2 regions of the Psychrobium sp. 1_MG-2023 genome follow, and region 2 is predicted to be linked to the other one. Evidence: predicted binding sites of a transcription regulator. Region 2 holds the regulator's gene; the other holds the start of a gene.
What was found. The regulator ArgR, encoded in region 2, controls arginine synthesis, uptake and breakdown. The targets are predictions, from matches to a motif close to ANTGAATANNTATTCANT.

Region 1 (15,583 bases), on a different contig from region 2:
CGCGTGGTGTAGAAACCGCAATGCTCACATCGAAGAAGTTGTGATAAACGATATCATCACCGTCGATAGACGCGTTGATTTCTGGGAAGCGTTTTAATGCTTCAGTTACCGCTTTCACGTAGAAAGACATAAAGCCTAGACGACAACCATGACGCTCTTCAAATACATCTTTGTATTGCTTACGTAAATCCATGATTGGCTTCATGTTGATTTCGTTGAACGTCGTTAGCATTGCTGTTTCGTTTGTTGCTTGTAGCAGACGGTTAGCAATAGTTTTACGTAAACGAGTCATTGGAACACGTTTTTGATCACGTGCACCTAATGCAGGAGCCGCAGCAACTGGAGCCGCAGCGCCAGCACTTTGAATGTGCTTTTCAACATCTTCTTTAGTTAAACGACCACCAACACCAGTACCTTTGATGTTATCGCTGTTTAAGTTATGCTCTGAAAGTAGGCGACGAACTGATGGGCTTAACGCATCAGAAGATTCTTCTTCAGCTGGAGCAGCTTCAGCAGCAGGTGCCGGAGCAGCTTCTTCTTTAGAAACTTCTTGGCCTGCAACTGCACCTTCTTTGATGATTGCAATGACTTGCTCACCAAGAACCGTTGCGCCTTCTTCTTCACGGATTTCAACAATCACACCATCAACTGGCGAAGGAACTTCTAAAACCACTTTATCAGTTTCAATGTCAACTAGGTTCTCATCACGAGAAACACTTTGACCAACACTTACGTGCCATGTAGCAACACCAGCGTCAGCAACTGACTCTGGTAATACAGGAACTTTAATTTCGACACTCATCGACTTTTCCCTTAATAATTTATTTAATCGTCAACGCAGCGTTTACTAACGCTTCTTGTTGTTGTTTGTGCATTGCTGGGTAACCACAAGCAGGTGCAGCAGACGCTTCACGGCCAGCATAGGTCAGCGAAGCACCATTTGGAATTGCATTCCAGAAATGGTGTTGTGAACAGTACCAAGCGCCTTGGTTTTGCGGCTCTTCTTGACACCATACAAAATCAGTTACATGAGCATATTGTGCTAATAAGTTAGTCACTTCTTCATGCGGGAATGGGTATAACTGCTCAATACGAATAATCGCAATATCATCTTGTCCGCTGTCGCGACGTTGTTGTAATAGCTCGTAATAAACTTTACCGCTACAAAATACAACACGTTTCACTTTGCTTGAGTCGATGTCATCTATTTCACCGATTACGTTTTGGAATGTACCGCTCGCTAATTCTTCTAGCGATGATGTACATAACGGATGACGTAACAATGATTTAGGTGTCATTACCACTAACGGACGACGCATAGGACGAACCACTTGGCGACGCAGCATGTGATAAATTTGCGCAGGCGTCGATGGTATAACAACTTGCATATTGTGATCAGCACACAGCTGTAAGAAACGCTCTAAACGAGCAGATGAATGCTCTGGGCCTTGCCCTTCATAACCATGTGGTAACAACATAGTTAAGCCACATAAACGGCCCCACTTTTGCTCACCAGATGAAATGAACTGATCGAAAACAACTTGGGCACAGTTAGCGAAATCACCAAACTGAGCTTCCCAAATGTTTAGACCCGCAGGCTCTGCTGTTGTATAACCATATTCGAATGCAACGACTGAGTTTTCAGATAACACAGAATCAAACAGACGGAACTTACCTTGTTCTTCAGATAAATTCTTCAATGGCACGTAAGTACTAGCATCTTCTTGGTTATGTAGCACAGCGTGACGATGGAAGAAGGTTCCACGTCCACTATCTTGACCGATAATACGAACATTCGCACCCTCATCAAGAATCGTTGCATAAGCTAGATTTTCAGCGAAACCCCAATCAACAGGTTTTTCACCATTGGCCATCGTGACACGATCGTTATAGATTTTAGCAACACGTGAATGCAATTTATGTGCTTCTGGGAATTCACACATTTTGTGACCCAACGCTTTCACTGTTTCCAGCGGCAGTGTTGCATCATAGCTAATATCCCAATCATGACCGATATAAGGAGACCAATCAGTTGAGTGTAATGTCATTGGACGCCACTCATCAACCACACAGTCACCATGATCTAAGCGGTCACGGTAATCATTGATCATACTTGATAAGTCAGCTTGCTCTAAAACATTCGCACTGAGTAACTTATCAGCATAAATCTTACGTGGGGTTGGATGACGTTTGATTTTTTGATACATCAACGGTTGAGTCGCATTCGGCTCGTCCGCTTCGTTATGACCATGACGGCGATAACATACTAAATCAATTACAACATCACGTTTAAATTTGTTTCGATAATCAACGGCAATACGAGAAACAAAAGCAACGGCTTCTGGATCATCACCATTCACGTGGAAAATCGGTGCCTGTACCATCTTAGCGATATCAGTACAGTACATGGTAGAACGTGTATCTTCTGGGTTGTTTGTTGTAAAACCAACTTGGTTATTTACAACGATACGAATTGTACCACCAACCTTAAATGCACGTGCTTGAGACATATTAAATGTTTCTTGCACAACGCCTTGACCCGCAATTGCACTATCACCATGAATAGTGATTGGCATAACTAAGCCACCATCTTTACAGTTAAGACGGTCTTGACGTGCACGAACAGAACCAATAACCACTGGATTTACGATTTCCAGATGAGACGGGTTAAAGGCCATTGCTACGTGAAGCGCACCACTTGGCGTTTCAAAGTCTGATGAGAAACCTTGGTGGTATTTAACATCACCCGAACCATGAACTTCATCATGATTACCAGCAAACTCATCAAATAATTCTGACGGTTTTTTACCGAGCAGATTGACTAATACATTAAGTCGACCACGATGCGCCATCCCTAAAACGATTTCTTTCGAACCGTGTTCACCTGCGCGATAAAGTACTTCGCGAAGCATAGGAATTAACGCACCACCACCTTCCAATGAAAAGCGTTTTGCACCAGGGAATTTTGCACCAATGTATTTTTCAATACCTTCAGCAGCAGTTAATCCTGATAATAAACGTAGTTTTTCATCTTTAGAGTAAGACGGTGAACTTTGAGCTGACTCAAGTTGCTGCTGAATCCAACGCTTCTCTTCTGTATCAGTGATGTGCATATATTCTGCACCAACACTACCACAGTAAGTCTTTTCTAAAGCAGCATGTAAGTCTTTAAGCTTAAGAGATTCTTTGCCTACAGCAAAAGAACCGACATTAAACTCAGTCTCCATGTCGTCTTTATCTAAAGTGTGAAAAGCTGGATTTAACTCCGCCACTTTCTCACGCTGCCATAACCCTAATGGATCTAGGTTAGCGTGTTGATGACCGCGAAAGCGGTAGGCGTTGATCATTTGCAGTACTTTTACTTGCTTAGAAGCAGTCTGCGGGTCTATCTCGCTGGCACCGCCACCACGTAATTCTTTGGCAGCTCGGCGAAAATAATCGCGGATTTTTGTATGATTCACTTCTTCAGCTGCATCGCTTTCTGCGCGTGGTAACTGTTCAAATACAGCTCTCCACTCATCAGAAACTAATGTCGCATCTTCAAGGTATGCTTCATACAAGTCTTCTATATAGCCAGCATTAGCACCTGCTAGGTGTGATGATTCTAACCACGCCTTCATTATGCCTTCATGCATTTTTTGCCCTTTTTAAATTAGCCAAACGCTACAATAAATCTAGTCACAATGCTTTAAAACACAAAACCCAATCGAGAATTGTTATCATTAAAGCCAAATTTAATCAAAAATTTTAAATGTTCCTAACGTAAAAATAGCCAACCCTCCAATGAGAGTATGGCTATTTAGATTCTTATTTTTTTATTAACCCTAGGTCAAGGTCCATATTAAACAGCTCTGTTTAACAACATAGACTTGATGTGACCAATGGCTTTTGTTGGATTTAATCCTTTCGGACAAACGCTAACACAGTTCATGATTCCGTGACAACGGAATACACTAAATGCGTCATCCAACTCGCTTAAACGCTCATCAGTCGCTGTATCACGGCTATCGATTAAGAATCGGTAAGCGTGTAACAGACCAGATGGGCCAATAAACTTATCTGGATTCCACCAGAATGATGGACAAGCCGTTGAACAACATGCACATAAAATACATTCGTATAAACCATCTAACTTGTCACGTTCTTCAATTGACTGTAGATGCTCACGTGCTGGTTGCTCTTTACCATCGTTAATTAGGTAAGGCTTAATCTTTTCGTACTGCGTGTAGAACTGGCTCATATCGATGATTAAGTCACGAATTACCGGTAGACCAGGTAATGGACGTAATACGATTTTTTCACCTTGTAAGTGAGATAACGGAGTAATACATGCAAGGCCATTTTTACCATTCATGTTTACGCCATCACTACCACATACACCTTCACGACATGAACGACGGAATGATAATGTTGGATCTTGTTCTTTTAACAAGATAAGTGCATCAAGAACCATGATATCAGAGCCATCTTCTAACTCTAACGTATAATCCTTCATGTACGGCTTCGCATCAACATCAGGATTGTAGCGATAAATTGAGAATACTTTTTTCATCACTCTCTCCTTAGTATGTACGAGCTTTAGGTGGGAATGCTTCACGTGTCTTAGGCGAGAAGTTAACTTCACGCTTAGTCATCGTTCCAGACTCTGGGTGATAAACACTGTGGCATAGCCAGTTGTCATCATCACGCTCAGGGAAATCTTCACGAGAGTGAGCTCCACGAGATTCTTCACGGAAGTTAGCAGCCATTGCAGTTGCGTAAGCTGTTTCCATTAAGTTATCTAATTCTAAACATTCGATACGTTGCGTGTTGAACTCAGCAGAGTTATCAGACAGCTTAGCGTTTTGTAGACGCTCACGAATCTTCTTAAGCTCAGCTAGGCCTTCAGCCATCGCTTTACCTTCACGGAATACAGAGAAGTTAAGCTGCATACAAAGCTGCATATCTTTCTTGATTTGTACAGGGTCTTCGCCGTCTTTGTTATTTTCCCAACGGTTCAGACGCGCTAGTGCTGCATCAATGTCTGCTTCAGAAGCATCTTTGTGTGATAAATCGTTATTTAGGTATTCACCTAAGTATTTACCAGCAGAACGACCAAATACCACTAAATCAAGTAGTGAGTTACCACCTAAGCGGTTTGCGCCATGTACAGATACACAAGCAATTTCACCAACAGCGAATAAACCTTCAACAATTTTGTCTTCACCGTCTTCACCACGTGTTAACGCTTGACCGTGAATGTTAGCCATAACACCACCCATCATGTAGTGACATGTTGGTAATACTGGAATCGGCGCATCAGCTGGATCAGTGTGAGCAAAAGTACGAGATAAGTCACAAACACCTGGAAGGCGTGACTCAAGCGTTTCTTTTCCTAAGTGATCAAGTTTTAATAAACAGTGTGGACCTAAAGGACCATCTAAACCACGACCTTCACGGATTTCATTCATCATCGAACGAGCAACAACGTCACGAGATGCTAAATCTTTTGCGTTAGGTGCGTAACGTTCCATGAAACGTTCACCGTCTTTGTTCAGTAGGTAACCACCCTCACCACGACAACCTTCAGTCACTAGAACACCAGCGCCTGCGATACCTGTCGGGTGGAATTGCCACATTTCCATATCCTGCATTGAACAACCCGCACGGATTGCCATACCAACGCCGTCACCAGTATTGATGTGAGCATTCGTTGTTGATGCATAGATACGACCCGCACCACCAGTAGCTAATACTGTTGCACGAGATTTGAAGTAAACAACTTCACCAGTTTCAATGTTCATTGCAGTACAACCAACAACTGTACCTTCGTCATTTTTAACGAGGTCTAGGGCATACCATTCACTGAATACATTGGTTTTGTTTTTAACGTTCTGTTGGTAAAGCAGGTGTAATAACGCGTGACCAGTACGGTCAGCTGCGGCCGCAGTACGTGCTGCTTGCTCGCCACCAAACTCTTTTGATTGACCACCAAAAGGACGTTGATAAATTTTGCCGTTTTCAAAGCGAGAGAAAGGTAAACCCATGTTCTCTAGTTCGATAATAGCTTCAGGACCCGCTTCACACATATATTCGATAGCGTCTTGGTCACCGATAAAATCAGAACCTTTAACAGTATCGTACATGTGCCAGTGCCAGTTATCTTCATGGCTGTTACCTAGAGCAACGGTGATACCACCTTGCGCAGATACGGTATGTGAACGAGTAGGAAAAACTTTTGAGATCAATGCACAAGTTTTACCTTCTTGTGAGATCTGTAATGCAGCACGCATACCAGCACCACCGGCACCAATTACTACTGCATCAAATTCTAAAACAGGAATACTCACCTTAGACTCTCCATAGAATAACTAGGCCAGCGATAACGTAGCTGAATGCTGCTGCGTTTAATGCCAACTGAAGAATGAAACGAAGACCTACAGGTTTTACGTAGTCTGTTAACACCTGCCACATACCAATCCACACGTGAGCTAGTAATGACAATAAGGTGATAATAGTAAATACCTGCATACCTAGATTTGAAAATAAAGATTTCCAAGAAAGGTAATTAACATCGTTTGTTAGGAAAAAGCCTAATAAGAAAATAGCGTATAATGCTAGATTAATACCGGCTACACGGATGATAATGAAATCATGAACGCCACTGCGTCCTAATGTTGCTGCATTATTTACCATACCCAAACTCCTGCTAAAAACGATAGTACACCAGATGCAATCATTGTAAATTTCGCTGATGCTGTCGCTTGGTCTAATTCTTCGCCGTATCCCATGTCCATGACAATATGACGCACACCTACTACAAGGTGATAGGCCAATGCCGTTAGGATTCCCCAGAAAATGAACTTAGCCAGAAAACTACCCATTAACTCCTGTACATTTGCAAAACCAACAGGTCCTGATAATGATTCAGCCAGGAACCACATTAAAATACCCGTTGCGACGAACATGATGACGCCACTAATACGGTGTAAGATAGATGCGATTGCAGTTAATGGAAAGCTAACGGTCTGTAAGTCTAGATTTACAGGTCTTTGCTTTTTCACGATTGTGCTCACTTAGCTCTACTTATTGAAGCCCATTATTGTTATAAAAGAGGAAGCCTCTCGGACTTCGACAAGAAAAAATTCAATTATTAACACCCGTTAATAATCTATCCTCCTCTCCTTTGGATCTTATCGGATTGTGTCAAATCTTAACTCCCCAATAAATCCGACAAAAGTATACTGGGACTCATGCACAAATACAATTAACCTAGTGGTCTAAATAACCTAAAAGTTATTGTTATTTGTCAGTCTTTTTATAGACTTTTTAAACACTCAATATAGACAAAATTGACTGAATGTATTAGCCCGAACACGCGAAGCACAATAATTAAGCATAAGATGTGCATTAAAACAGCATTATTCGGTTAAAACGGCCATTTAAATTGACAAGTTATGCAATTATTAGGTTAAATACGGGCAATTATTTATCTATGCTGAATAAATTGTGCATAGAAGTAATATAAAACTTTAAAAATAAAAGAGGAGCAAATCGTATGACACAGCGTCACGCCACCCTACAGGTTGACGGCCAGGACCTGATTGAACTACCAATCAGCTCAGGTACCGCTGGACACGATGTAATCGATATCAGCAAGCTTGGCGGAACAGGACATTTCACTTTCGATCCTGGTTTCATGGCTACAGCATCTTGTGAGTCTGAAATCACTTACATCGATGGTGCGAAAGGCATCTTATTACACCGCGGCTACCCAATCGACCAATTAGCGAAAAACGCTGATTACTTAGAAGTTTGTTACATTCTATTATACGGTGAAGCCCCTACTAAAACTCAATACGAAGAATTTGTACACATCGTTAAAAACCACACCATGGTTCACGATCAGTTAGTACACTTCTTCAAAGGCTTCCGTCGCGATGCTCACCCAATGGCAATCCTGTGTGGTGTTGTTGGTGCGTTATCGTCGTTCTACCATGATGCAATGGATGTAGCTAACCCACGTCACCGTGAAATCGCTGCATTCCGTTTAATCTCTAAGATGCCTACTTTGGCAGCTATGAGCTACAAATACAGCATCGGTCAACCATTTGTTTACCCACGCAATGACCTAAACTACGCTGAAAACTTCTTACATATGATGTTCTCTGTACCTACAGAAGAATACAAAGTAAGCCCAACTCTTTCACGTGCAATGGACCGTATCTTCACGCTTCACGCAGATCACGAGCAAAATGCTTCTACGTCAACTGTACGTTTAGCGGGTTCATCAGGTGCTAACCCATTCGCTTGTATCGCTGCGGGTATCGCGTCTCTTTGGGGCCCTGCTCACGGTGGTGCTAACGAAGCATGTCTAAACATGTTAGAAGAAATCGGTAGTGTTGATCGCATCGAAGAGTATGTTGCTAAAGCAAAAGACAAAGAAGACCCATTCCGCCTAATGGGCTTTGGTCACCGTGTTTACAAAAACCACGATCCACGTGCTACAGTAATGCGTGAAACGTGTCACGAAGTACTAGACGAATTAAACGTTAAAGATCCGCTGTTAGACGTAGCAATGGAACTTGAGCGCATCGCACTAGAAGACCCATACTTTGTTGAGAAGAAATTATACCCTAATGTAGATTTCTACTCAGGTATCATCATGAAAGCAATGGGAATCCCTACTTCAATGTTCACGGTAATCTTCGCATTATCACGTACAGTTGGTTGGGTATCTCACTGGAACGAAATGTTAAGCCAACCAGGACACAAAATTGGTCGTCCTCGTCAGCTTTACACTGGTGAAGCAGCACGTGACTTTACGCCACACGAAAAATAATTCCATACATTAGTTGTTACAACTAAATATGTATAGAAACTAAAAGCCCGCTGAAAGTTTTCAGCGGGCTTTTTTTATTATTTATTATTTATTATTTATTATTTATTATTTAATTGGTTAAACTAAAAAGTAACCTAAACCAACAGATAAATAACACTACCGTACCAACGGCATAACTGACTACTCGCCACAAAACATTATTGACCGTGATATGTATCAGAGAATGAATATAACGACTTGCGACAAATAGCCAACTCGCGACAACATAGAACATATCGATTTCATTCGTCACGATACAAAACAGTACAAATAGGATGAACAATAATGGCAACTGCATGAGGTTATTAAAGTTATTTCCTGGGGTGACATAATATTCATCGACATTAGTCATCTGCATGGTTCTAAAGACTTTAACAGGCACAGCTTTACGCTTCGCTCCTCTCACTCTTCTCGTAACGGTAAGTAGCAGCACTAGTAATATTAAGCACAATAACGCTATCACTGGATAGATTAATGCATCCATTGCATACACTGTTTGACTTGATTTCATCCTATTTCCTCTCCCTCTTAAATACTAATACAAATATTAATGATTGAATCAATAGCCAAGGTAAAACAATCACCTGACTTGCGATTGATAAATCATTAGATAGGCTTAGGTAGCCGATTGCCATTAGGTTCACTATTAGCAAAGTAATCCCAGTTAATTCCTTAATATGTCCCATGTTCTTTCCCCTTTTTACTGTCCTCACCTTGAACGGTCACTATTGTACTCCGACACCAACTGAGATAAAGTGGCAAAAATGACACATTAAGTGCCTTAAGTGACAACATAAGGAGACATATGAAAACAGTCGCGATTATTATTTTTGACCATTGCATGGCCTCAAGCATTACAGGCCCGATGGATCTCTTTAATATATGCAATTCAGTGCACCGTTATTACAGTGCCACAGATACATTTAACTTATTTAATGTGGAGTTAGTTTCTGTGTCTGATCAAGATGTAATTAGCTCATCAGGATTAACCTTTAGCCCTACCCTAGCACTATCGTCATTGCATCGTGCCGACATTATTTTAATTGGTGGTTATCATGATGATAAGGATTTAAGTTTAAAACATCACCACACTCAATTAAGCCAATTTATTCCAGTGCTAAAAGAAGCTTTTACTAGTGATACGTTGATTTGTACTTTTTGTACTGGGAGCTTTTTTCTTGCACAAGCTGGACTACTCGACGGAATGAAGTGCACGACAAGTTGGTGGCTAAGCGACATTTTCAAACAGCGTTTTCCTCAAGTAGACTTAATTATGGATCAATTAGTCGTTAAAAATGACAACATTTGGACAACTGGGGCCACCACCGCCTATACAACGCTCTGTATGGAGCTCATTGAGCGTTATACCAATCACCAAATTACTGCTCAGCTATCACGGATCATGTTAGTTGACCAGAACCGCTCATCTCAGCTTCCATATATGAGCCTACAGCATACGCTGAGACACAAGGACAAAGAGATAGCCGATTGTCAGCATTGGCTGACAAGACACTTAAACAGGCCCCTTAGCGTGGAAGATATGGCCAATTACTGCGGATTAAGTATTAGAACCTTTATTCGCCGCTTTAAAAGTGCTGTTAAAGTAACTCCAGCGAGTTATTTACAACGCTTACGGATAGATAAAGCAAAGCAACTATTAGAAAACACTAACCAGAGCTTAGAGCAAATAACTACACAAGTCGGATATGATGATATTAGTGCATTTAGACGTGCATTTACAAAACAGGTCAGCTTATCACCTCAAGCATACCGCCGTAGTTTTAGTACTGCTGAATATTTTTAAGCAGGGATTCCGGCTAAAAACATGCCGCAAAGACGCCTTTGGCAATACCGCATATCGTCGTCCTGAAAGTGTTTTTTCAGGATCTCGTTTTATGATTAACTCACAGATGCCAGCTAAAAGATACCGCAAAGACGCCTTTGGCAATACCACATATCGTCGTCCTAAAAGTGTTTTTTCAGGATCTCGCTTTATGATTAACACATAGATGCCAACTACAAGGTGGCGCTAAGACGCCTTTAGCAATACCACATATCGTCGTCCTGAAAGTGTTTTTATTCAGGGTCTCGCTTTATGATTAACATATAGATGCCAGCTAAAAGGTGGCGCTAAGATGCCTTTAGTAATACTACATTTCGTCGTCCTGAAAGTGTGTTATTCAGGATCTTGCTTTATGATTAACTCACAGATGCCAGCTAAAAGGTGGCGCTAAGAAGCCTTTAGTAATACCACTTATCGTCGTCCTAAAAGTGTGTTATTCAGGAGCTCGCTTTATGATTAACTCACAGATGCCAACTAAGAGATACCGCAAAGACGCCTTTTGTAATACCACTTATCGTCGTCCTGAAAGTGTTTAATTCAGGATCTCGTTTTATGATTAACATATAGATGCCAGCTACAAGGTGGCGCTAAGACGCCTTTAGCAATACCACATATCGTCATCCTGAAAGTGTTTTATTCAGGATCTCGCTTTATGATTAACTCACAGATGCCAGCTAAGAGATACCGCAAAGAAGCCTTTAGTAATACCACATATCGTCGTCCTGAAAGTGTTTTTATTCAGGATCTCGCTTTATGATTAACTCACAGATGCCAGCTAAAAGATACCGCAAAGAAGCCTTTAGTAATACCACATATCGTCGTCCTGAAAGTGTTTTATTCAGGATCTCGTTTTATGATTAACATTTAGGCTACGGTTATAAATAGGCAGGGCTGACACCGTCGGGCTTTGCACAATGACGGTTGTTTAAAAAACAAAAAGCCCCGCTAGGTTACCTAGCGGGGCTTTTAAAAAGTTAATTGCAATCTAAGTTAGATTACTTCTTAGCTTTTTCTGCTTTAACGTCAGCAATTACTTGGTCTGCAACGTTTTGCGGACAAGGCATGTAGTGTGAGAACTCCATAGAGAACTGACCACGGCCTGAAGTCATTGTACGTAGTGAACCGATGTAACCGAACATTTCAGATAGAGGAACGTCACCTTTGATGCGAACGCCAGTTGCGCCAGCCATTTGGTCTTTGATCATACCACGACGACGGTTTAAGTCACCGATAACATCACCAACGTGATCATCTGGAGTGAATACGTCAACGTGCATGATTGGTTCGATTAACTGTGCGCCAGCTTTTGGAATCGATTGACGGAATGCGCCTTTTGCTGCGATTTCAAATGCTACTGCAGATGAATCAACTGCGTGGAATGCACCATCGTATAATTCAACTTCAACGTCTAATACTGGGAAGCCAGCTAGAACACCTTCGTCCATCATTGAGGCAAAACCTTTCTCAACAGCAGGGAAGAATTCTTTAGGTACGTTACCACCAACAACAGAAGAGTTGAATACGAAACCTGTACCCGGCTCACCTGGCTTGATGCGGTAATCGATTTTACCGAACTGACCAGAACCACCAGATTGTTTCTTATGCGTGTAAGAATCTTCGATTGGCTGCGTGATAGTTTCACGGTAAGCAACTTGTGGTTGACCAACTTCTAGCTCAACACCGTATGTACGACGTAGGATATCTACTTTGATATCTAAGTGAAGCTCACCCATACCAGATAGGATTGTTTCACCTGAATCTTCGTCAGTTTCAACACGGAATGTTGGATCTTCAGCAACCATTTTACCGATAGCGATACCCATTTTCTCAGTAGAACCTTTATCTTTAGGCTTAACAGAGATAGAGATTACTGGCTCAGGGAATACCATTGCTTCTAAGATGATAGGATCTTTAGGATCACATAATGTGTGACCTGTTTGAACGTTTGACTTCATACCAACGATAGCGATGATATCACCCGCTTGTGCGCTAGTTAATTCGTTACGATCATCAGCTTGCATTTCACACATACGACCAATACGCTCAGTTTTACCTGTAGCAGCATTAAGAATCGTATCACCTTTCTTAAGAGTACCTGAGTAGATACGAACGAAAGTTAGAGCACCGAAACGGTCATCAGAGATTTTAAATGCTAACGCTTTGAAAGTTTCTTCTGGAGAAACTAGTGCAAAGTTACCCGTTGCTTCACCTTCTTCATCAGTTAACGGTTGTGGGTCAACTTCAGTAGGGCTTGGTAAGTAATCAACAACAGCGTCAAGTACTAATTGAACACCTTTGTTTTTAAATGCTGAACCACAGTACGTAGGGAAGAAGTCCATTGTACGAGTACCTTTACGAATACAACGTTTGATGTCTTCGATAGAAGGCTCTTCACCTTCCATGTACGCTTCCATTAGGTCATCGTCTTGCTCAACAGCAGTTTCGATTAACAGTTCACGGTATTCTTCAACTTTGTCAACCATGTCTGCAGGAACATCTTGGATTTCGTAGTTTTCTGGAAGACCAGAATCATCCCAAACCCATGCTTTACGAGTTAGAAGATCAACAACACCAACGAACTCATCTTCAGTACCGATTGGAAGAACCATTACTAGTGGGTTAGCAGCTAGTACGTCTTGTGTTTGCTTAACAACACGGTAGAAATCAGCACCTAAACGGTCTAATTTGTTTACGAAGATAAGACGTGCTACTTCAGATTCGTTAGCGTAACGCCAGTTAGTTTCTGATTGTGGCTCAACACCACCAGAACCACAGAATACACCAACACCACCGTCTAGTACTTTAAGAGAACGGTATACTTCAACTGTGAAGTCAACGTGTCCTGGAGTATCGATTACGTTGAAACGATGATCTTTCCAGAAACAAGTAACAGCAGCAGACTGGATAGTAATACCGCGCTCAGCTTCCTGTTCCATGAAGTCAGTTGTTGACTCACCGTCATGTACTTCACCAGTTTTGTGAATTTGACCGGTAAGCTTCAAGATACGTTCAGTTGTTGTTGTTTTACCAGCATCAACGTGAGCGAAGATACCAATATTTCTGTATTTTGATAAATCTGCCATTGTTTTACTCTATTAAAGTTTTATTCAAAAATTTATGAGGAACGACGGTATACCAAGGGCTTAGCGCCGTTTTCGTCCTGTCATTCCCATAGGGGTTCTTTTAGTGACGCGACATTATAAGGGAATGTCGCATGGATGGGAACTGCTAGTCCAAAAAAAACAATAGAAGAGGAAAGGGAACGGAAAATTAGTGCGTTAAATCACTTATTTTCCGTTGTAATATTAGGCAGCTGATAATTGATTTTCAATTATTGCAAGAATATCGTCCGTTTTGTGTAGAGTTCGTACTTGGCTAAATAACGCTTTTGCCTCTGGGTATTGACGACGCAGGTAGTTTAACCATTGCTTGATTCTGTTGGCGTAATATTTCCCTTTGTCACCATCAATCTCAAAGTGAGAGTATTTGGCTAACAATGCGAGTAACTGCTGATAGTCCATCGGTTCCTGTTGACCTTTAATAACAGCGGCCAAATTAGGCATAGCCAATGCACCTCGGCCAATCATTAAATCATCACAGCCAGTAACCGCTTGGCAATTGAGTGCATCTTGACGGCTCCAAATCTCACCATTGGCAATAATTTTAATCGCTTGCTTTGCTTGAATAGGCGTAATCGCAGGCCATTTAATTGCATCACTCTTATAGCCGTCCACTTTTGTGCGGGCATGAATGGTTAATTCACTTACCCCCGCTTGTACTATCGCATCACTAATTTCATGAACGGCGATAGGGTCATCCCAACCTAAACGTATTTTCACTGAAAAGATATGATCACTTGCGATGTTTTCACGCATTGTTTTAGTTAGATGATAGATACGCTCAGGCTCTTTAAGTAACACCGCACCGCCACGATGCTTATTGACGGTTTTACTCGGACAACCTAAGTTTAAGTCAATCCCATGACTGCCTAGTTCGATAGCACGATTTGCATTCTCACTGAGTAAATCTGGGCACTGTCCTAACAACTGCAAGCGTACGGGCACACCTGCCGGCGTATAACCGTTGTTATGCAGTTCAGGGCACAGTTTGTAAAAACTACGTTCCGGCATTAGCGCATCAGAGATACGTAAAAACTCGGTGATACATAAATCAAATCCCCCAAGCTCGGTTAACATATCGCGAACAAGGTGGTCAATGACCCCCTCTAGCGGTGCTAAAGTTAATCTCATTGTTTAATTAGCCTGCCGTGCCTGTTTAGTCTGTTGAACCCAGTCGTTAATCTTATTCTCAAGAATAGCTAAGGGTAATGCACCATCTAACAACACTTGGTTATGGAACTGCTTAATGTCAAACTGTTCACCTAATTGTTCCTGAGCGTATTGGCGCAGTTGCATAATTTTAAGCTGGCCTATTTTATAAGAGAGCGCTTGACCAGGTAGTGCCATGTAGCGTTCGACTTCAGAAACAACATCTGATTTTGCCATCGCAGAATTATCTAACATGTATTGTATTGCTTGGGCACGGCTCCAGCCCTTGGCATGTAAACCCGTATCAACAACTAGACGCATAGCGCGCAGCATTTCATCGGCTAACTTACCAAAAAGTTGGTACGGGTCGTCAAATAAGCCCATCTCAATCCCTAACTGCTCAGAATATAATGCCCATCCCTCGATGAAAGCCGTTTGCATTCCAAAGCGTTGAAACTTTGGGAGTCCCTCTAGCTCTTGTTGTATCGAAATTTGGAAATGGTGTCCAGGAGCTGCCTCATGTAAAGACAAAGTCATCATCCCCCACTTAGGCTGAGCTTTAAGGTTATAGGTATTAACATAAAACGTTCCTGGACGACTGCCATCAGGATT
Region 2 (15,583 bases):
GCCGATGCGTAATACATTGGTTGTGCCTGGATTACCAGAACCATGCAGGCGCGGATCAGGTAGCTTATAGACACGCGAGACGATGACCGCACTAGACAGTGAGCCGGACAAGTAGGCTAAGATCAGCATTAAAATGGTTAAAGGGATAATCATGCTAATAACTCTTGTTTAACATGCTAAAGGTTCTTACTCATTTGGTGGCTGTTTTCCTAATCAAAATACGCTATATTAGCGCCGCATTATCGTACGCGTTTATTATCATGCTGTAAAATTACTGCATTTATAAACTAATCATACGCTTTGGTGCTTTAAAAAGGTATCCGACCTTTATTAAGTATCTCGTTATTATTAAATCAATTAATACGTATTTCGTATGAACCTCGTATTAATAACAACAGAGAATTTTTATGGATTTAGTCTTTATCAAGCAATTAACCGTTGAAACCACCATTGGTGCTTACGATTGGGAAAAAACCATTAAGCAAACGTTGTTACTAGATATCGAGATGGCTTGGGATAATACAGCGCCTGCGGAACATGATGATTTAACCAAAGCGTTAGATTATGCCACGGTCTCTCAGCGTTTAACGACGTGGCTCAGTGAGCAGAAAATTGAACTTATTGAAACTGTTGCCGAACGTGTAGCGGCAATTTTACTTGATGAGTTTGCCATTACGTGGCTGCGTTTAACCGTACATAAACCCGATGCTGTATCCAATGCTGCTGGCGTTGGAGTGACCATTGAACGCGGAGTTAAGGTTTAATGTCGCAAATTTATATTAGTATCGGCAGTAACATTGAGCGGACACATCATGTCCGTCAGGGAATCGCCGCGATTAAAGCTATTTGTGATGAGTTTACCGTGTCAGCGGTTTATGAAAGTGAGTCTGTCGGTTTTGATGGCAGTAACTTTTATAACTTAGTTTGTGGCGGCATTACAGCGTTAAGTGTTGAGCAAGTCACCAGCTTATTGCGCCAGATTGAAGTTGATAATGGGCGCGATCGCACAGCCAAGAAGTTTAGTTCAAGAACACTCGACCTTGACCTGCTGATATACGATGACTTGATTATTGATGTGCCAGCGCAACTACCGCGTGATGAAATTGATAAAAATGCTTTTGTATTATGGCCATTAGCAGAAATTGCCCCAAACGCGGTTCACCCTGTGTTAAAACAAAGTTATGCACAATTATGGGCTAACTACGAAAAAGAACAACAATCGTTATGGACGATTGATTTTGATTGGAAAGGAATTATTTAATGTCGACTTTAGAAATCTGGGTATTATCGCTAATTCAGGGTTTTACTGAGTTTTTACCTATCTCGAGCTCTGCTCACCTTATTTTGCCATCTCAAATTTTAGGTTGGAATGATCAAGGATTAGCCTTTGATGTTGCTGTGCATTTAGGTACGCTGTTAGCGGTTATTATCTACTTCCGTAAAGAAGTGGGCACGTTACTAGTGGCTTGGTTTGGTTCGCTTGGCGGTACGCACAACGGTGAAAGCCGCTTAGCGTGGTGGATTATCGTTGGTACGATTCCAGCAGGTTTATTTGGCTTATTTGCTAAAGATTTAATTGAGCTGTATTTACGTAGCGCGTGGGTTATCGCTGGTACAACCATTGTTTTTGGTTTATTACTGTGGTGGGTTGATGTTAAAGCGAAACAAGTGAAAGACGAGTACCAGCTGACATTATCAAATGCTATTTTTATTGGTATGGCGCAAGCGTTGGCACTGATTCCAGGGACGTCGCGTTCAGGTATTACGATGACCGCGGGCTTAATGCTTGGTTTAACCCGTGAAAGTGCAGCACGTTTTTCATTCTTACTATCCATTCCTGTGATTATCATGAGTGGTGGTTATACCGCGTTAGGCTTCTTAGATGAAGGTGTAACGGTTAACTGGAGTGAACTGGGCTATGGGGCTGTATTATCATTCGTCGCGGCTTATATCTGTATTACCTTCTTCCTCAAAGTGATTAGTAAAATGGGCATGTTACCATTTGTTATCTATCGCTTATTATTAGGCGCTGGTTTGATTGCATTCTTGATGTGGTAATGCACTGCTGTTGTCAGTGAGCTATAGATTGAGCCCTCATTTATGAGGGCTTTTTTGTGTGATGTCGTTAATCATCGCTGCCTTGAGAGTGTTTTTATTCAGGACCTCGCTGTTGATGCTGAATGGACTGAGGTCCCGGTTAAAAGCGTGCCGAAGCGACGAGAAGAAAGTGTCGCCACTACTGATAGGCGTTTAGCTTATTGCTTCAACCCGTGCCTTAAACAATGCCTCTTTAATCGCTGGCCCTTTAATGCCAGAGGCTAGAATATCTTTAATCTCCACCTGACTGGCACGTTGATAATACTGCTGCATGGTATGACGCTGTGGATAGGGGCTGTCTTCAAAGTTTAAGCGACCTCTGGCATCGGCTTCACATGCAAGTAAAAACTGCTCAAAACGTTGTGGTTTACGCCATGCATCTAGCTTATCAAACAACTTAATGATGGTGTCTTTACGCATTTCATCACAGCGGTGAATTTTACAATGATGATCGCTCACTAACAGGCTTAAATCGCGATGTAGGTTGGGCACTCGCATGCGTTGACAAAACTGCTTGATTAGCGGCAAACCTTTCTGACCGTGACCATGGTGAGAGGGCCACAAGCTTGGGTTCGTCAGCCCCTTACCTAAGTCGTGAATTAACGCGGCAAAACGAATTTCGACATCGTCGGTTAATTTAGCCGCTTGCTCAACCACCATTAACGTGTGAATACCACTATCGATTTCAGGGTGCCATTTAGCCGGGTTTGGTACACCAAACAGCTTATCAAGTTCTGGAAATAATACGGCGAGTGCACCACAGTCACGTAACACGCTAAAGTAAACTTGTGGGGATGACGTTGCCAAAGCTAGTGCTGTTTCTTGCCACACACGCTCAGGGGTTAGGTGGTCTAACTCGCCTTGTTGGCTTAGTTCAGTCATTAAGGCCATGGTTTCTGGCGCTATGGAGAAGCCTAAATGAGCAAAGCGAGCGGCAAATCGTGCTACTCGCAATACCCGCAAGGGGTCTTCACTAAAAGCAGGGGATATATGGCGCAGGATTCGATCGTTTAGGTCTTGTTGACCATTGAATGGATCAAATAGCTCACCGTCATGGTTTTGTGCGATAGCATTGATGGTTAAATCACGACGAATGAGATCTTGTTCTAAGGTGACATCTGGTGCGCTGTAAACGTCAAAGCCCGTATAGCCATGCCCAGACTTTCGTTCTGTACGAGCTAGTGCGTGCTCTTCTTTGCTCTTAGGATGTAAAAATACCGGAAAGTCTTTGCCTACTTGTTGGTAGCCTAAGTCGAGCATTTGCGTGGGCGTTGCGCCAACCACAACCCAATCTCGGTCTTTAACATTAAGTTGTAATAATTGATCGCGAACGGCGCCACCGACAAGATAGATATCCACTATAAGCCCTATAAAGTTATTGTATAGCTAGTATATCAGTTGATGGTTGAGATTTGGATCTTTGACTTTTCAGTGCTGACTGATTATTTTAGTAGCGTTTTTAGCTCATGCTGTCATTTTTAAGGATATCTGCTCATGTATCAGGCTTTTTATGGCCTCAATGAGGCGCCATTTTCTATTGCGCCCAATCCAAAATATTTATTTTTAAGTCAGCAGCACCAACAAGCGATTAGTCATTTGCAGTATTGCCTTAATGAAGGCGGTGGCTTTGTGTTACTGACAGGGGAAGTGGGCACAGGTAAAACCACGTTAGCGCGTTCGTTGTTAGCATCATTACCTGAACAGACGGATATTGCGTCTATTTTAAACCCGACGTTAAGTGAACTGGAGCTTTTAGCAACCTTATGTGATGAGCTTAATATTGCTTATGACAATGAACCTACACTTAAGCAGCTAACTGATTTATTAAGTACGTTTTTATCTAAAAATCATCAAGCGGGTCGTAATACCTTGTTGGTGATTGATGAAGCGCAGCATTTAAAAAGTGAAGTGCTTGAGCAATTACGTTTATTAACTAACTTAGAAACCGATCATAAAAAGCTATTGCAAGTGGTGTTGATTGGCCAGCCTGAGTTGCAACAACAATTAAAACAGGCACACTTGCGTCAGTTAGCGCAGCGGATTACCGCAAGGTATCACTTAACGCCATTAACCAGTGATGATGTGAGTGCGTATATTGCACATCGTTTACGCATTGCTGGACGTGATAGCGCGTTATTTAATAAAAAAGCCTGTAACTATATTCATCAGCTTAGCAAAGGCATACCAAGAATTATAAATGTGATGTGCGATAAAGCACTATTGCAAGCTTACGGTGAACAACTAACGGACATTGGTAAAAAAACAATTGCTGACATTGCGAAAGATGTTATAGCGATTGATGAGGTTTCGCCACCAGTGTCTTCATGGCGTGTACCTGTCGCATTAAGCGGTGTCACATTTGCCGTAGGTTTTGCGCTTACCGCTTGGCTCTATGCTAGTTCGGTGACAGGGGATACAACGACATCATCATTGACCCATGGTGCCCCTACTGTGCAACATGAGAATGTGCCATCAGTTGAACAGAAGATAGCATTAGAGCAGCAGCTTTTACCGCTATTAACTGGAGCAACACTAAAACAAAATGCCTTTTCTGCACTCATGGGGGTATGGGGAACAGCTGAAGGGGCAGGTACTTCGCCTTGTCAGTCAGCACTAAACTATGGTTTACGTTGTCATTCAGGTTCTGGTTGGCGTGAACTTTTAGAATATAACCACCCAGCAAAGATTACGATTAACGTTAAAGGGAATGTATATCATGGTGTGGTGCTGTCGCTAGACGAGTCATCAGCACGGGTTCAGTTTAATCAAAACCAGTTCTCGATTCCTAAACAATGGCTTGTTGAGCATTTAGCTGGTGACTTTACTCTGTTATGGCAACCTGAAACGGCTTTTAATCAAAGTTTACGTCTCAACAGTCGCGGTGATGAAGTAGCGACGTTGTCACGACAGCTCAATCAGTACTATCAAGTGAATAACGCTGCATCAGCAGTATTTGATTATGCGCTAGAGTCTTTAGTAAAGCGTTTTCAACAAGAGCACCAATTGACCGTTGATGGCATTGCTGGTGCAAAGACCTTATTAAAATTACAGGTGGCGATGAAACAACAAAGCCACATGCTACAGGTGGTGCGATAATGAGCTCTCAAATAAACCCATGGTGGTCACTTCCGGTGATTACGCTTGTTGTTGGTTGTGTTAGTGGTTATGCATTTGTCGATTTGATGTTAATTGATGAAGCTAGGCAGCAAACGGCAGTGAGTGCTCCCCCGCAAGTCAAAGTCAGTTCATATAGCACTGTAGAATCCAATCAGGTGGAAAACTATGAGCTCGCTGTTGAGCAAGTGGCCTTGCCACCCCCACCTGTTTATCAGCCTCGTTTAACGGCGAAGGTGGTTAATCAACAAGTTGTTGTTAGCAATGATTCATCAAAATTAATGCCTGCGACAACGACAAAAAATTCTAAAGCTCCTGAGCAAGTAATCGATCCTTCGTCACAACTTGCGCAACGGTTCAGTAAAGTATTAGCTGAAATGGAGCAGGACTCACAACAGCCAAAAGCAAAGCTACATGCACAGCCATTGGCGCAATATCCACAGTGGTATCAAAACTTAGTCCCAGAGCTTGAGTTTAGCTCACACATTTATGCCAGTGATATCAATGAGCGTTGGGTTAGGGTGAATAACCAAGTGGTTAAACAGGGGGAGTTAATTAACGCCTCTATGCGCTTAATTGCTATTGAGCCACAACAGGTGGTGATTGAAATGCAACAGCGTCAATTTACCTTGCCTGCATTAAGCAGCTGGTAGTGCTTTATTAAGAATCATTCTTAGTAACCTTTTAATATTATAAATCGCTGCTATACTAACGTCGCATTTTTAATCAATTGATATAACAGGAATAACTATTATGGAAAATAGTGATGTTTCAACAGCATCGACCACAACAACCCCGGTCGTTTTTACAGGCAAGGCAGGTGAGTTTTTTGGTATTTGGCTAGTAAATATTTTACTCAGCATAGTAACGTTAGGTATTTATTCTGCGTGGGCTAAGGTTCGTACACTGCAATATTTTTATGGTAATACGTCGATTGATAACCATAATTTCTCTTACTTAGCGACACCAATGCAGATATTAAAAGGGCGCATTCTTGCTGTGATTTTATTTGCAGTCTATACGCTAACAACTCAATTTCTACCAATGGTCGGTTTAGCGGTGATTGTGGCGGTATTGTTTTTAATGCCGTGGTTAATTAACCAAAGCTTGCGCTTTAATAGTCGGATGACGAGTTATCGTAATGTTCGTTTTGCCTTTAAGGGGAGTTATGGGTATGCGCTGTTATACTTCATTATCTTACCTATCTTATCTGTATTCACCTTATATTTACTTTTGCCTTGGGCGCTTAAGAAAATGGATGAATATATTTACTCAAACTTAAGCTATGGTGACAAGCCGCTTAAAACGAATATTTCAGCGGTTGAGTATTATTCGACTTCATTGATTGTTCTTGGTGTGAGCATAATGTTTGGTGTTGCTGTTTCTATCGCCGTTGGTGCAGGCGCTGTTGCTGGTGGCATGAGTGATGGTTTGAACCTTGATTCATTGATGAGCTTCGCAGGCGTGATTATGCTGGTTGTTTACTTAATTTTAATTAGTGTGATCAGCGCTATTTACCGTGCTCGTATCCGTAATCACATTTTTAATAACACAGAAATCGAAGGATTAACGACTTTTACTTCTAAAGTAAGTGTTAGTGAATATGCAATGCTTTTATTTGTTAATACGTTAGCTATTGTCTTTACCTTAGGGCTTGCCTACCCATGGACCGCAATTCGTCAGTCTGCTTATTTAGCCTCTGTCACCGAGCTAGAGATTGTTGATGGCGCGCAAGCGGTATTAGATACAATGGAAGAGCAGCAGTCATCATTTGCTGAAGAAGCCGCTGAAGTCTTTGATGTTGATATCGCATTAACCTAATGACGATGATACAAGGGACTTATTATTACCCAGCAAGCAGTAAGGCTGAGCAAGCCGAACTGCTTGTCAAGGAAGGGGTTGCACAACTTTTTTTAGTTGAGAAGCAACTTGATTATTCTGCGTCTAGCTTAAAAATTTCGTCAAGCATTCCCGGTGTAGCACAAGAAGTTGTCTTTGAGGATGGCGGTAAATTTGTTGCCGCAGATTCCAAGGCGCGCATTTATGCTAAACCTTCGATGCTTGAACGTTTAGAGTCGCATAAACCGCTGATTGCTTTTTCGATTGTCGGTGTGCCTTTGCTGTTATGGTTTTGTTTCGCCGTTGTAATGCCTCGAATGGCGGCAGCGAGTGTGGTGTTAGTGCCAGACGCTGTGAGCGAGACCATGGGGGAGCAAGCCTTTGATATCATCGAAGAGTTAATGCTCAAGCCTAGTGAGTTAGCTCAAGAACGTCAGCAGCAAGTGAAGCAGCAATGGCAAAGTGCATTAACGAGCTTAAATTTATCACCTGAAAAGTTTGTACTGCATGTGTATCGCAGTGATTATTTTGGGGCGAATGCATTTGCTTTGCCTAATGGTACTGTGGTGATCACTGATGACTTATTAAATCGTTTAGAAGATAACCCCGATGCGGTATTGGCAATCTTACTTCATGAGATTGGTCATGTTCAGCAGCAACATAGCTTACGTTTGATTGCTCAATCGGTGAGTAATGCCATTGTACTAGCGATGATCTTTGGCGATATTGATGGTATTGGTGAAATAATCATTGGTTCAGGATCAACCCTTGTGCAAAACGCCTTCTCTAGAGATATGGAGCGAGAAGCAGATAACTATGCACTTGAGCAATTAGTGGCTCTGGGTAAACCGACGACTGCATTTGCTGATGCAATGAGCAGTTTTAGTGAGCTTAAAAAGCAATCAAATGCTGATGTATTGCAATACTTGTCTACTCACCCCGAGATACAAGAGCGTATTGATAATGCTCTTAAGTTTAATAAAGAGTAACCTAACCTGAGGTAAGGTTAATTTTATTGGCTTATTGAACTTTTCAATTATTTAGCCCCCTAACTTACCAAATATACTGTTTGTTAAGTTAGGGACTAAGATGAATAAACTAAAAAAAACCATTAAAGAGAATCGAGGTTTTCTTCTATTTATATTATTAATGAGTGTATTTAGAAGTGCTGTAGCGGATTATAACAGTGTCCCGACAGGTTCGATGTTGCCAACGATTATTCCAGGTGATCAAATTGTCATTGATAAACTCGCCTATGATGTCAAAGTCCCTTTCATAAATCATTCATTAGTGCGCCTAAATGAGCCCAAGCGTGGCGAGATTGTTGTATTTGAATCAGCGGCAGCTGAAAGCCGCATGGTGAAGCGAGTCATTGGTGAGCCCGGTGATAAGGTGGCGTTAATTAATAATCGGTTAATAATCAACGGTCAAGCTGTCAGCTACGGGGTTGTTGGTGAGGATGCTGATATATTGCAGTTAACAGAACAGCTACCTAACTTAGATCATGAGATACAGGTTTATAGCCAAGGTGTGACAGAGTTAGACTCTTTTGGTGAGGTCGTTGTACCACAGGATAAATATCTAGTGTTAGGTGATAATCGACAGGATAGTGCAGATTCACGTGTTTATGGCTTTGTACCTCGCGATGAGATTATCGGACGTGCAACCAAGGTTTTAATATCTTTTAATTATCAACAATATTACGCGCCTCGCAATGAGCGTTCATTAATGCCACTAATCTAATTGTCCGTGTGGGGTTACATCAATAAATTGTTAACTATTTGTGATTAGCTCTTGCTAGTCACTGATAGTTCACTATAATGGCTGAAATGATAATAGTTATTATTTAGAGAGAAGTATGAAATCAATCATCGCAATCATTGCTGGTGCAATGTCTTTAGCTACCTCGGTCGCCGCTAGTGCGGAGCAGGTTAATATTTATTCTTACCGTCAATCATTTCTAATCGACCCTGTCGTTGAGCAATTCACTAAAGATACAGGTATTAAAGTTAATGTCGTTTTTGCTAAAAAAGGCTTAGCTGAGCGTTTAGAGCGTGAAGGTAAGTATACCAAAGCCGATTTAGTGTTAACCACTGACATCAGCCGCCTCATGGAACTCGAAGATAAAGGTTTGGTACAACCGGTCAATAGCAGCGTTATCAATAAAAATATTCCTCAGCACCTTCGTGATGATGGCAATGAGTGGTTTGCTTTAACGACTCGAGTTCGTAACATTTTTGCCTCTAAAGCGCGTGTTGGAAATATTGCGATTAGTTACGAAGACTTAGCGGACAAAAAATTTAGTGGTAAAATCTGTACTCGCAGTGGCAAGCACCCGTATACTGTGGCATTAATTGCTTCGATGATTGAGCATCATGGTTATGAAGGTGCTAAAACATGGCTAACAGGTTTTAAAGGCAACTTAGCACGTAAACCACAAGCTAATGACCGTGGCCAAATTAAAGCGATTGACCAAGGTCAGTGTGACATTGCCTTAGGTAATAGTTACTATTTTGGTAAGATGGTTAGCGATCCAAAGCAAAAGCCTGCGGCCGATTCGGTACATATTTTATTTCCGAACCAACAAGATCGCGGTGCCCATATTAACGTGAGTGGCATGGCACTAACTAAATATAGCCGTAATAAAGACGCGACAATCCAGTTAATGGAATATTTAACAGGTGAGCAAGCTCAACACATTTACGCTGAAGTGAATATGGAATACCCGGTTAATACTGCGGTTAAACCATCGACATTAGTAGCGTCTTGGGGTGATTTTAGCGCCGATAAATTAGCGATGAATAAAATTGCTGAAAATCGTAAGCTAGCACTTAAGCTATTAGATCAAGTGAAATTTGATCTATAATATTTTTTATTTCACCATCATCTATGGTGGATGTTTGGTGAAAGTATTTCTATAAACAATGTTTATTCAGTTAAATAAAAAATGGCCAGCTTTTAGCTGGCTTTTGTCATTATTAATCTTCATGCCGTTAATGGCAATTGTCTGGCAATCGTTTGGTGATGACCAAGCGGTGTTTAGTCATTTGTGGCAAACGGTTTTGCCACAATATCTCATTAATACCTTTCTGGTTGTATTTGGTGTTGCTTTTCTTTCCATGCTGATTGGTGTGCCCTTGGCATGGTTAGTCGCGATGTGCCAATTCCCAATGCGCGGTGTGTTTGTGTGGGCGCTATTGTTACCGTTAGCGATGCCCTCGTATGTGGTTGCTTTTATTTATACCGATCTGTTGGAATACGCCGGGCCTATTCAAAGCAGTTTGCGTGAACTCTTTGGCTGGAAAAACGCTCAGGATTATTGGTTCTTTGATGTTCGCACCGTCAATGGTGCAATCGTTATGTTAACCCTCGTATTATTTCCGTATGTTTTTTTATTGGCTCGTACCTCGTTTTTAGAGCAATCTCAGTCCTTGTTACAGTCTGCCCGAATGCTCGGTTGTTCTGCATGGCAAAGCTTTTATCGAGTGTCGTTACCACTCGCTCGTCCTGCCATTGCTGTATCCGTAGCGTTGGTTGCTATGGAAACATTAGCCGATTTTGCGGTTGTGCATTATTTTGCTGTGCCGACGTTAACCACTGCCGTTTATGACACGTGGGTAGGCTATGGCAGTTTGGCTGCTGCCGCAAGATTATCAGCCCTGATGTTAGCCTGTTTGTTTGTCTTAATCTCGCTTGAGCGTTTTGGCCGAAGTCAACAGAAAAACTATCAACGAACAACCGGTCAGGAGCAGATTAATCGTTATCAGCTAACTGGCGTTAAAGCGTATGCTGCAACGGGCCTTTGTATCTCAATATTTATGTTAGCGTTTGGTTTGCCGTTTATATTGTTGATTGACATGGCTATTGATTATTTTGAGCAGTCGTGGAACGATGAGTTTATTCAATACAGCATCAATAGCTTTTCATTAGCGGTTATTGTTTCTTTTATCTGTGTTGCAATAGGCATTTTATTAAGCTTCTTTAAACGATTATCTCAACATAAGTCGAGCTCTGTGCCTTCTAAAATTGCCAGTTCTGGTTATGCATTACCGGGCACTGTCCTAGCAATTGGGGTGTTGATCCCACTAAGTCTTTTTGACCATGCTATTAATGATCTATGGGAATACTTTGGTAAAGAAGGTCCAGGCTTAATATTATCCGGTACTTTATTCGCCATTGTTGCAGGTTATGTGGTGCGCTTCTCAGCCATAGCCATAGGCTCAGTTGAATCGAGTTTAAATAAAGTCACGCCATCCATTGATATGGTGAGTGTTACCTTAGGTATGTCACCATTAAAGATGTTATTTAAAGTTCATTTACCTCTTGTGCGAAAAGGGTGCTTTGCAGCGGCATTATTGGTGTTTATTGAATCGATGAAAGAGTTGCCAGCGGCATTATTACTACGCCCATTTGATTATGAAACCCTCGCGACATACGTTTATCAATTTGTATCTGATGAGCAATTAGAGCATGGTGCCCTAGCCGCCATTGTTATCGTCTTAGTCGGCTTAATTCCGTTAATTTTCTTAAACCGCTCTTTGGAGAAAGCGCAATAATGACTCAGTTAACTATTAATAACTTGGCTTGTGATTATAACGATCAATCGGTGATCAGCGAGTTATCATTGGCATTAGACAAGAATGAAATATTAGCTTTGTTAGGACCAAGCGGTTGTGGAAAGACAACATTGTTACGTAGTATTGCTGGTCTGCAGGCGGTGAGTGCGGGAGAGATCTATTTAGGTGATAAGTTGGTTAGTTCATCTAAAGTGATGCTTCCTAGTGAACACCGTAATGTGGGAATGATTTTTCAAGATTATGCACTGTTTCCTCACTTAACTGTAGAAAAAAACATTGCCTTTGGTTTAGGAAAACTGTCTAAGCAGGAACAGCAACAGCGTATTTCATCGATGCTCAGTCTTGTGAAACTTACGGACTTTGCACAGCGCTATCCGCACCAATTATCCGGTGGGCAGCAGCAACGTGTGGCCATTGCTAGGGCGTTAGCTTATCAACCTGATTTAATGTTATTGGATGAGCCATTTTCTAATATCGATAGTCAGTCTCGTGGCGAGATAATGATTGAGATCCGTCAAATTTTAAAGCAGCAGCAAGTCCCAGCAGTGTTTGTTACTCATAGTAAAGACGAAGCTTTTGCTTTCGCTGATAAACTCGCTATTTTTAATCAAGGGAAAATTGAGCAGATTGGAACAGCACAAACGCTATATCAAAATCCTGCGTCTCCTTATGTAGCAAACTTTATGGGTAAGGCTAATTACATTAAAATTAATGGCGTCAATGGTGAGCGAGTGATGACACGCCTTGGTGATATTGTCATTGATGATAAAACTATGCGTGAGCACCATTGCACAGTGATGCTACGTCCTGAACAGCTAAAATTATCTCACCAACAAGGTGGCGATTTCAAAGTAGAACATTGTTTTTTTAGTGGAAGCCATTGGGTGTATCGAGTACGTGATGAAAAAGATACTGCGTTAGCATTAGAAGTACACAGCAATGAGGAATTTGTTGTGGGGCAATCACTTGATGTTGGTGTCGAAGAGCATGCATTAGTTACTTTTAATATGGCTGGGTAGATAAAATATTTAGCAGGACTTTTCCTATTCTTGCTTGATAAGATAGAATATTCGATTATTCAAACATAAGACGGGGCGTCACCATGGCAAGAGAGCAAGCGGGTATTTGTGCGGAAGGGAATTTACACGGACAATATTTGCTGTTTGATTGTGTAGAAGGTCAAGAGCATGCAATTCGTGCTCAGTTAAGTGAGGTTAGTCATTACCTTGATGAAATGACCGAACTTTATAGTGATGTTGCCTTTTCCGCTTTTATTGCTGTCGGTGCAAATTACTGGGATGCATTATACCCCGACTCTCGCCCTGCTTTACTCAGACCTTTTCCTTCGTTAACCCATGGCGATCGTCATGCACCTGCATGTCCGTTCGATCTGTTCATTCAAATTCGTTGTGACCGCCAAGATATTAACTATATGGTAAGTCATGAGATTTGCTTAATGTTTGAAGATTTGGCAAATTTGGTTGAAGAGCTTAAAAGCTTTCGCTATTTAGACAATCGTGATTTAACTGGTTTTGTTGATGGCACTGAAAACCCGAAAGGGCTACATCGGCAAGAAGTGGCGCTAGTGAGCGATGACGATAAAGAGTTCCGTGGCGGCAGTTATATCCATATTCAGCGTTATCAGCATGACCTAAAGAAGTGGAATAATCTAAAGGTGAAAAAGCAGGAGGATATTATTGGTCGAACCAAACAGGAGAACCATGAGTATTCATCGTTTAATAAACCTAAAACGTCACATATTAGACGCACCAGTCTCAAAGATAATCAGGGTAAATCGTTAGAGATATTACGTCAGTCGATGCCTTACGGAGATATGAAAGAGCAAGGGTTGTTTTTTATTTCTTGTTGCCATACGCCGCTTAATTTTGAGTTGATGCTTCGCAGTATGATCGTAGGTGACAATAATGGGCATTATGATCATTTGTTGAAATATACACAGGCTGTCACAGGGGCGGCTTTCTTTGCCCCTTCAATGAGTTTTTTAAATAAAAAAGCCCATCAATGACGGGCTGCTATCGTTGGGGAGTTACGTTAAAGACTGACGTTAAATAATTCTTTAATCGTGTTTAACGTTTTATCTATCTCACTGACTTGGGCTGGCGCGATAAAAATAGTATCATCACCGGCAATGGTGCCGAGGATACCTTCGGTCTTACCGATAGAGTCGAGTAAGCGAGCAATTAATTGCGCGGCACCTGGGCTAGTACGAATCACGATCAATGAGTTATTATGGTCAAGATCGATAACAAGGTTCTTAAGGGGACTACTTGTCGTAGGGACACCTAGCTCGGCAGGTAAACAATAAACCATTTCTTGTTTAGCGTTGCGAGTGCGAACTGCGCCGAATTTGCTTAGCATACGGGATACTTTTGATTGATTAATACTTTCGAAACCAATCTCTTGTAATGCAAGAACAATATCGCCTTGTGATCCAAAACGTTCTTCTTTTAATAGCGCTTTAAAGGCTTTGATTAATTGGTCTTGTTTTTGCGAACTTCTCATGCTGTTCCAGTTATTTTTATTATTAAAGATACTATTCACTATTTTGCATAAAAATCTAAAATTATTCAATATTTATTTATTTGTTTGCATAAAACATTTTAGCCTTTATACTCCTGCATAGTTAGTACCATAATACGGTTGAAAATCATTCTCATCTTGTGATTGTAAACCTCAAATAAGTCTGTCACTAAAACGTTTGTTTTATTGAGGTATGGCTTAGCGTCAAAATTAGGGTATACTTTGGCGGAATTTTTATGGGCTAGTTCACATTATGATGTGATGATTTCTACCTATTAATCTCGTCTTTAGTCTGATAGTCATCTGGCGTTTTTAAGATTAAAGTAAGAGGAATGGGAGCTATCCTAAATTTATTATTAATCTCTGAGGGAGAAAGTTATGAAAGTTGCAGTATTAGGCGCAGCTGGCGGTATCGGCCAAGCACTAGGTTTATTATTAAAAACTCAATTACCAGCGGGTTCTGAATTATCTTTATATGATATTGCTCCTGTAACTCCAGGTGTTGCTGCTGACCTTAGCCACATCCCAACAGATGTAAAAGTAACTGGTTTTGGCGGTGAAGATTCAGCACCAGCACTTGAAGGTGCTGACGTTGTTCTTATCTCTGCTGGTGTTGCTCGTAAGCCTGGTATGGACCGTTCAGATCTTTTCAACATCAATGCTGGTATCGTTAAGAACCTAGTTGCTGTATGTGCTGACACTTGTCCTAAAGCCCTAATCGGTATTATCACTAACCCAGTTAACACGACAGTTGCTATCGCTGCTGAAGTATTAAAAGAGAAAGGTGTTTACGATCCTGCGCGTCTATTCGGTGTTACTACACTAGACGTTATCCGTGCTAATACGTTCGTTGCTGAAGCTAAAGGTTTAAACCCAGCTGATGTTGAAGTGCCAGTAATCGGTGGTCACTCTGGTGTGACAATTCTTCCTCTATTATCTCAGTCTGGTTCTGAGTTCACAGCTGAAGAAACTGCAGCATTAACAACTCGTATCCAAAACGCTGGTACTGAAGTTGTTGAAGCTAAAGCGGGTGGCGGTTCTGCTACACTTTCTATGGGTCAAGCGGCTGCTCGCTTTGGTCTATCTCTTGTTCGTGCCCTTAACGGCGAAGAAGGTGTTGTTGAGTGTACTTACGTTGAAGGTCCTGGTGAGAAAGCTCGTTTCTTCGCACAGCCTGTACGTTTAGGTAAAAACGGCGTAGAAGAAGTATTAAGCTACGGTGACCTAACTGACTTTGAAGCTGACGCATTAAATGGTGCGCTTGATACACTTAAAGGTGATATCGAGCTAGGCGAAAAATTCGTTAACGCTTAATCGTTAATTGTTAATTTGAGAAAGTGTCACCTAGTTATCTAGGTGGCACTTTTTTTTGTCTGAATAAAGAGGTTTATTTGCAGGCTAACTCCTTGCTATGA

Region 1: the regulator ArgR is predicted to act here: its motif matches at 7,426-7,443, upstream of gltA (citrate synthase).

Annotation. Positions count from the first base shown of each region.
Region 1 is NZ_JAUYVJ010000003.1:2,564-18,146, forward strand. Features, by position in the region: gene odhB (2-oxoglutarate dehydrogenase complex dihydrolipoyllysine-residue succinyltransferase) at 1-802, opposite strand, end outside; gene sucA (2-oxoglutarate dehydrogenase E1 component) at 822-3,635, opposite strand; gene Q8W26_RS02065 (succinate dehydrogenase iron-sulfur subunit) at 3,842-4,552, opposite strand; gene sdhA (succinate dehydrogenase flavoprotein subunit) at 4,563-6,329, opposite strand; gene sdhD (succinate dehydrogenase, hydrophobic membrane anchor protein) at 6,331-6,675, opposite strand; gene sdhC (succinate dehydrogenase cytochrome b556 subunit) at 6,669-7,055, opposite strand; gene gltA (citrate synthase) at 7,538-8,821, shown strand; gene Q8W26_RS02090 (MAPEG family protein) at 8,931-9,371, opposite strand; gene Q8W26_RS02095 (GlxA family transcriptional regulator) at 9,666-10,664, shown strand; gene fusA (elongation factor G) at 11,699-13,786, opposite strand; gene dusC (tRNA dihydrouridine(16) synthase DusC) at 14,009-14,953, opposite strand; gene Q8W26_RS02110 (DUF885 family protein) at 14,957-15,583, opposite strand, start outside.
Region 2 is NZ_JAUYVJ010000008.1:104,413-119,995, reverse strand. Features, by position in the region: gene plsY (glycerol-3-phosphate 1-O-acyltransferase PlsY) at 1-153, opposite strand, end outside; gene folB (dihydroneopterin aldolase) at 408-764, shown strand; gene folK (2-amino-4-hydroxy-6-hydroxymethyldihydropteridine diphosphokinase) at 764-1,261, shown strand; gene Q8W26_RS06210 (undecaprenyl-diphosphate phosphatase) at 1,261-2,058, shown strand; gene Q8W26_RS06205 (multifunctional CCA addition/repair protein) at 2,251-3,456, opposite strand; gene Q8W26_RS06200 (ExeA family protein) at 3,592-5,193, shown strand; gene Q8W26_RS06195 (general secretion pathway protein GspB) at 5,193-5,864, shown strand; gene Q8W26_RS06190 (YjgN family protein) at 5,965-7,032, shown strand; gene Q8W26_RS06185 (M48 family metallopeptidase) at 7,032-8,039, shown strand; gene lepB (signal peptidase I) at 8,140-8,793, shown strand; gene Q8W26_RS06175 (extracellular solute-binding protein) at 8,909-9,916, shown strand; gene Q8W26_RS06170 (iron ABC transporter permease) at 9,975-11,606, shown strand; gene Q8W26_RS06165 (ABC transporter ATP-binding protein) at 11,603-12,646, shown strand; gene Q8W26_RS06160 (Dyp-type peroxidase) at 12,730-13,653, shown strand; gene argR (transcriptional regulator ArgR) at 13,680-14,150, opposite strand; gene mdh (malate dehydrogenase) at 14,547-15,482, shown strand.